Linked DNA regions of Acidicapsa acidisoli. The protein of the gene in region 1 binds, or shares a complex with, the protein of each later gene. Links are inferred from orthologs where the notes say so. Each region holds a gene or a part of one and is shown on either strand. Other genes may lie near its edges. The genes, in order: secA and secY.

Evidence for each region.
Region 2: the proteins of secA (region 1) and secY are in contact, whole or in part, in a crystal structure (PDB 3DIN), measured with the Thermotoga maritima proteins. The link is inferred for Acidicapsa acidisoli from one-to-one orthologs. Residues at the interface, in WP_004082002.1 of Thermotoga maritima: Glu261, Ala262, Arg263, Lys300, Ala301, Arg302, Thr303, Ile304, Ile305, Leu323, Tyr324, Asp325, Pro326, Val329, Ser330, Tyr333, Ile336, Lys340, Phe345, Val349, Glu363, Phe364, Tyr374, Ser375, Gly376, Gly377, Glu393, Ile395, Thr482, Ser483; in WP_004081795.1 of Thermotoga maritima: Glu108, Gly109, Glu110, Glu111, Ala236, Glu237, Arg238, Arg239, Ile240, Thr241, Ile242, Gln243, Tyr244, Ala245, Arg246, Arg247, Val248, Thr249, Gly250, Arg251, Arg252, Val253, Tyr254, Gly256, Ala257, Ser258, Thr259, Tyr260, Leu261, Pro262.

Annotation. Positions count from the first base shown.
Region 1 is NZ_JAGSYI010000004.1:612,364-616,206, forward strand. The notes cover bases 240-3,768. They hold secA (preprotein translocase subunit SecA), read right to left. Parts: upstream 3,422-3,768; coding sequence 440-3,421; downstream 240-439. Other genes in these bases: OHL23_RS24430 (energy transducer TonB), read left to right, coding at 240-323; OHL23_RS24440 (hypothetical protein), read right to left, coding at 3,606-3,768. Outside these bases: more of OHL23_RS24430, read left to right, coding at 1-239; more of OHL23_RS24440, read right to left, coding at 3,769-3,843. UniProt on the Escherichia coli protein: Required for protein export, interacts with the SecYEG preprotein conducting channel.
Region 2 is NZ_JAGSYI010000003.1:910,356-913,651, forward strand. Bases 176-3,157 are described here. They hold secY (preprotein translocase subunit SecY), read right to left. Parts: upstream 2,369-3,157; coding sequence 983-2,368; downstream 176-982. Other genes in these bases: OHL23_RS21625 (adenylate kinase), read right to left, coding at 246-983; rplO (50S ribosomal protein L15), read right to left, coding at 2,529-3,008; rpmD (50S ribosomal protein L30), read right to left, coding at 3,134-3,157. Also shown: map (type I methionyl aminopeptidase), read right to left, coding at 1-162; more of rpmD, read right to left, coding at 3,158-3,296. UniProt on the Escherichia coli protein: The central subunit of the protein translocation channel SecYEG. Consists of two halves formed by TMs 1-5 and 6-10.

The DNA.
Region 1 (3,843 bases):
GGATTGCGGCTGCGATCATGCGACTCGCAGTCTTTGCCGCGGCGATGGCGATTGCCATGCCCCTTCACGCCGCAGACGAGCGCGCGATTAAACAACGCGTATCTCCCACGTACCCCGAGTTGGCTCGACGCATGCGCATCAGCGGCGTCGTGCGCGTCTCCGCAACTGTATCGCCCGATGGCAGCGTCTCTGCAACCAAGACCGTCAGCGGCAACCACATGCTCGCTGGAGCCGCGGAAGATGCTGTCCATAAATGGAAATTCGTTCCCGCGTCGGATCAATCGACCGTCGAAGTCGACGTCAATTTCGCGCTGGCACAGTAGCGCGTTTGTCGGAGCGCAGCTTGGCGGAGTACTTCCGCCGAGGGCAAAGACAGGGCCAAATGAGGGTAAAGACAGCATCCCCCCTCCCTGACTTTGCCCTCATTTTTTTCCTCAACTCAGGCTTCCACGCCGTGGCATTTCTTGTACTTCTTCCCGGAACCGCACGGGCAAGGATCGTTGCGTCCAACCTTGCTGCCTGCATGACGTTGCGCCGGTTCGCTGCTCGCCTGCGACCCCGCGAAACGAGCCGCTTCGATTTCCCGCTTCTTCTTGCGCTCGAACTCCTTCTCAAGCGCATCGATCGTCGTGCTCGGGGCCCGCGTTGGCACCGCAATCTCCCTCACCTGACTTCGCGCCGAAACCGCCGCAGGTTCCAGCACAGCGCTCTCCACCGGAGGCGCCGCCGGAACCGTCCGATCCAACTCCGGCGCTTCCGTGAAAGGCTGTCCATCCGGCCCGACAATCTGCATCCGGAACAGATACCGCGCCGTATCTTCCTGGAAGCGAGTCATCATCGCCTCGAACATCTCGAACGACTCTTTCTTGTACGCCACCAGCGGATCCTGTTGCGCATACCCGCGCATCCCGATCCCTTCCTTCAGGTGGTCCATCGCCAGCAGATGATCCTTCCAAAGGCCGTCCAGCACCGAAAGCATCACCATCCGCTCGTGGTAGCGCATCGCCTCAGCGCCGAGAATCTTCTCCTTGGACTCGTAATCCGCGCGCAGCCTGTTGTAGATCGCATCCCCCAGTTCGTGACGCGTCAACTCCATCGGATCAAGCTTCTGCGCTTCCAGATCGAACCCGAACTGCCCGATCAACTTCTCCTTCAGTCCCTTCAGATTCCACTGCTCCGGATGCGCCGTCTCCGGAGCGAACTCATCCAGAATCAGGCTTAGAATATTGGAAAGGTAATCCTCAAGAATCAGCTCCCGCTGCTCGACAGCCAAGAGCAGGGAACGGCGCAGTCCATACACCGCCTCGCGCTGCTTGTTCATCACATCGTCGTACTCCAGCAGGTGCTTGCGCTGCTCGAAGTTCTGCGACTCGACCGCCTTTTGCGCGCCCTCGATGCGCTTCGAAATCATCTTCGACTCGATCGGCACGCCCTCTTCCATCCCCAGGCGCTCCAGCAGCGTCGAAACCCACGCCTTTGCGAAGATGCGCATCAGGTCGTCTTCCAGCGATAGATAAAACCGCGAAGCGCCCGGATCGCCCTGCCGGCCGGCACGGCCACGCAACTGGTTATCGATACGCCGCGACTCATGCCGTTCCGTGCCCAGGATAAACAGCCCGCCGGCCTCAATGACTTGAACGTGTTCCGCCTGCACCGCCGCGGCATGAACGCTGTTCACTTCCTGCCACTGCTGTTCGGGCGTCTCAAACTCCTGCCCCTGGTAATAGAAGCGCAGAAACCCCGCCGGAGCCATGGGGTTGATCGCACCCTCAGCGGCACTGATCGCCCGCGCCAATCCCTTTTTCACCAGCTCCTGCCGCGTCATGAAATCCGGATTGCCGCCGAGAATAATATCCGTGCCGCGTCCGGCCATGTTCGTGGCGATGGTCACCATCCCCAGCCGCCCGGCCTGCGCGACAATCTCCGCCTCGCGCTCATGGAACTTGGCGTTCAGCACCACGTGCTTCACGCCCTTGCGCTGCAAGGTCTGCGACAACAGCTCGCTCTTCTCGATCGAAGTCGTACCCACCAGCACCGGCTGCCCCGTCTCATGCAGCGTGGCAATATCATCCGCAACAGCCTTGTACTTCTCCTTGATCGTCCGGTACACAATATCCGAACCATCCCCACGCAGCATCGGCTTGTTCGTCGGAATAACCGTGATATCCAGCTTGTAGATCTTGTCGAACTCCGCCGCTTCCGTCTCCGCCGTTCCCGTCATGCCGGACAGCTTCTTATACAAACGGAAATAGTTCTGGAAGGTAATCGTCGCCAGCGTCTGATCTTCCTTGCGGATGTTGACGCCTTCCTTCGCCTCCACCGACTGGTGCAGTCCATCCGACCAGCGCCGCCCCGGCATCAGGCGTCCGGTAAAGGTGTCGACAATGATGACTTCGCCGTCCTTGACCACATAATCCACATCGCGTTTGTAGAGAGCATGCGCCTTGATCGCCACTTCGACGTAGTGCTTCAGATCCCAGTTTTCCGGATCGGCAATGTTGTCGATCCCCAGCAACTCCTCGATCTTGAACCAGCCCTCGTCCGTGACGCCGATCGTCCGGTGCTTCTCATCGACAACATAGTCGCCGGTGAAGATCTTCGCCTCGCCCTGTCCTGGGTCAGTCTCCTCGCCCAGTTCCAGCTTCGGAATGATCGATTTCACACGCGCATACTTGTCCGTCGTCTGATCCGTCGGCCCAGAGATGATCAGCGGCGTCCGCGACTCATCTATCAGGATCGAGTCAACCTCGTCGACGATGGAGTAGTAGTGCCCGCGCTGGACACAGTCCTTCAACTCAAACTTCATGTTGTCGCGAAGATAGTCGAAGCCGAACTCGTTGTTGGTCCCATAGGTGATGTCCGCTGCATAAGCCTCGCGCCTCTGATCGTCACTCAGATCATGCACGATCACGCCCACCGTCATGCCCAGGAACTCGTAAATCTTACCCATCCACTCGGCATCGCGCTTGGCCAGGTAATCGTTCACTGTGACCACATGCACACCATGCCCGGCCAGCGCATTCAGATAGCAGGAGAGCGTCGCCACCAGCGTCTTGCCTTCGCCGGTACGCATCTCGGCAATCTTGCCCTGGTGCAGCACCATGCCGCCGATCATCTGCACGTCAAAGTGCCGCATCTTGACCGCGCGCTTGCCCGCCTCGCGCACCACGGCAAAGGCCTCCGGCAGCAGTTCGTCGAGCGCAGCCTTCTCGGCAGTCCGGATCTCGTCCTCGTCCGTGATCCCTTCGATACGTGCAGCAATTCGGATGCGGAATTCATTCGTCTTGGCCCGCAGCTCATCATCCGTCAGCGGAATGATATGAGGCTCAAGAGCGTTGATTTGAGTGACAATCGGCAACAGGCGCTTGATTACGCGCTCGTTATTGGTGCCAAAGATTTTTGTAAGCAGCTTACCGAACAAGGCAGGTCTCCATCTGACAGTCTAAATGCTTCGTATTTTCGAAGCATGAATGAGAGTCTTCTGAGCAACGCACAGCAATCACAGAATCCGTTCCTTCGGCCGACCACCCAAACTGGGAAATGAGACGAACCGGATTGATCTTGACGGCACAATCGTGCTCGCATCCGAGCAGGAAGTACGGCGATTAGGGAGCCGGACTCCCAGAATGCGCAAAGATCGCCAGCGACGGAGAGGCTGACTTGCAGAGTGAAACGAAGGAAGAACCGGACCCCTCGCGCGGCGCAATCGCACCTGCTGCCAGAACGACCGGGGTCGAAGAGTGAGTCCTTTCGGAGAGAATTCTCGCCCAGCGGGACGGCGTCAATCCACGCCGCTTGGTCCCGGCAATAGGTACAAGAGGACCATTCGCGCGCCGGCGAACA
Region 2 (3,296 bases), on another replicon or contig:
CGCGCCCAAATCCTTGAGCATCGCCTCGGCGGCATTTTCAAGATCCTGCGTCGTGGCGCCCGGACGGACCTGATCGCGCACATGATCCAGCACCTGGCGGACGACTTTGCCGGCGCGCCTCATGTGTTCAACTTCCCGTGCTGACTTTAAAATGACCGCCACAGTACCACTTACCCTTCAAAATTCCGCTGCTCTTTCACACAAAAACCCGCCGAAACGATCCGAGATAGAAGCCAGAAATCGCTCTAACCTCGTAAACGCTCGACAGAAGACACAATGCCAGCAGCCACTTCGGCCACCGGCTGATCTCCATTGACCTCGGCAAACCTGCTCAGCGCGCGATAATGCTCAATAACGGGCGCGGTCAGGCTTTCGTAGGTTTTCATCCGCCCTGCAAAGCATTCTTCTGTATCGTCGCTTCGCTGTACCAGGGTCGCACCCTCTACGTCGCAAATACCCTCATGCCTGGGCGGTTGCAGGTAGACGTTATAGATCGTCTGGCAGACAGGACAATTCCTGCGCCCAGTGATACGGCGCAATAACTGAGTATAGTCCACCTGAATGTTCACTGCAACTACGGGTAGACAACAGCAGTTGCTTCCCGGTTGCCCCGCCTGCTCCTTCAGATAATTGTCGAGCCAATCCGCCTGCGGCAGTGTACGCGGAAAACCATCGAGAATGAATCCGCGCGAGGTGTCGGGCTCTAGCAGTCGCGCCGCGACCATATCGTTGACCAGCGAATCGGGCACCAGCTTGCCCTGCTTCATCAACTCATCGGCCAGCTTGCCAAGCTCGGTTCCGCGATCCCGATGCGCACGGAGCAGATCGCCCGTTGAAATCTGGGGAATGCCCCAGAGCTTCACAAGTTCTTTAGCCTGTGTTCCCTTACCCACCCCAGGCGCACCTAGCAGCAAAATCGGCCCTGGAACGACCTGCTTAGGCTGCTTGTCCGCTCCCGTAACCATTGACGCCGCCGTAGCCATTACCACGTCTTCCTTCCGCGAATGCGGCCGGAACGCGGCGAGAAGCCGTCATAATGACGCATAATCAGCTGCGACTCGATCTGGTTGGCTGTATCCATCGCCACACCCACAACGATCAGGAGCGAAGTTCCGCCGAAGTAGAAATTCAGGCCGAGACCGTTGGTAACCCATGTCGGCAGATGTTCGAAGAAACCGCCGACCAGCCAGAGATGGTTTAGGTGGAAGCCCGAGATCAGGAATGTCGGTACCAGAGAAATCAGAATCAGGTAAACCGCGCCGACCAGCGTGATGCGAGTCAGGATGTCATTGATGTAATCCGACGTGCGCCGCCCGGGACGGATGCCTGGAATGAACGATCCGCTCTTGCGCATATTGTCCGCGATGTCATCGGGACGGAAGACAATCGAGATATAGAAATAGGCGAAGAAGATGATCGCCGCAATGAACAGGACCAAGTACCAGGGCTCGCCTGTTTGAAGATTGGCCAGCACATTGGACAGGAACTTGTTCGACTGAACGAACCCGATCTGGCCGAAAAGCAATGGTGCCGAGAGAATCGAGGCTGCGAAGATCACCGGCATTACGCCGCCGGAGTTCACCTTCAGCGGCAGGTGCGAGCTGAGGCCGCCCATCTGACGCCGTCCAACGATTCGCCGCGCGGACTGCACCGGAATCCGCCGCTCCGAGCGCTCGACGTAGACGATAAAGGCCACCAGCGCCACCATTGCCGCCAGCAGAATCAGGACCGCCAGCACCGTGAAAGCGCCCCAGGCGTTGGTGCGAATCTTGTCCGCAATTCCGGCCATGCCGCGCGGCAATCCTACGACGATACCTGTAAAGATCAGCAGGCTCATGCCGTTGCCGATGCCGCGATCTGTAATCTGCTCACCCAGCCACATGATGAATGCCGTGCCGGTGGTCAGTGTCAGGACCGTCAACAGGATGAAGGACGGACCGGAAATAATGGTCATTCCCTGGCTGTTCAAGCCAAAGGCGATGGCAATCGACTGGAATGCGGCGAGAACCACAGTGAGATAGCGGGTCCACTGGGTAATCTTGCGGCGTCCCAGTTCACCTTCCTTCTGAAGCCGGGCTAGCGGCTCGTATACGACAGTCAGGAGCTGGAAGATAATCGACGCCGTAATGTACGGCATGATGCCCAGCGCAAAGATCGTGAACTTGCGCAGGTTACCGCCGGAAAACATGTCCAGGAGGCCAAGCGCCGAACCGCCCTGCGTATGGAAGAACTGGTCGAGCAGCTTGCTGTTGACCCCTGGCGTAGGCAGCCACGCGCCCAGACGATAGATGGCCAGCATACCCAGCGTGAAGAGGACGCGCTTGCGGAGATCCGGAATACGAAAGATATTGAGGAATTTTTCGAACATAGCTGGGAAATCCACTCCGCGGAAAACCTGATCTTCAGGATCCGCCTTCCAACGATTCGCCTACCCTAACACCCAGACGTTGGCTGTATCTATCATCCTACCCCCGGCAGCCCTCGCCTGTCCTCGCGAACGGCTTAGAAACTGCCGGAGATGGATTGAACTACGCCTTCGCGACAGCTTCCCCGCCGGCAACGAGCGCCTTACCGCCAGCCTTTTCGATCTTTTCCTGAGCAGACTTGGAGAACTTATGCGCGCTGATGGTGATCGCCGAGGTCAATTCCCCATTGCCGAGGATCTTGATCAGCTCTTTCTTGCTGCTGCAGAGACCGAGCTTCTTATAGTCGTCTAGGCCAATCTCGGAGACACCCTTTTCAGCAGCAACGGAAGCGATGCGGGTGAGGTTGATGACCGTGTACTCCACGCGGAAGATATTCGTGAAGCCGCGCTTGGGTAGACGACGGTGCAGCGGCATCTGGCCACCCTCAAAGCCGCGCATCAGGCTGGAGCCGGAGCGCGATCCCTGGCCCTTGTGGCCGCGGGTTGAGGTCTTGCCCATGCCGGAGCCCATACCGCGGCCGACACGCTTGCGCCCGATGTTTGCCTTCTTGGGGGCGCGCAGATTCGATAGATTCTTTGCCATGTTTTCCTCGCTCATGCGCCGACACTGGCGTGCTGCCGACTCGCGTTAGTGCGAGTGTGAAGTGTGAAATGTGAAGTGCGAAAACAGCTCACACTCCACATTTCACACTTCACACTCGAGGTAACTTAGTCCAGGATGCGGACCAGGTGCGGAACAGTCTTGACCATGCCGCGAACCGACTCATTGTCCACGCGCTCTACAACCTGATTGAGGCGCGTAAAGCCCAGGCCCACGATCACTCTCTTGTGCTTAACCGGGGTCGAGATAGCCGAACGATAGTACTGAATG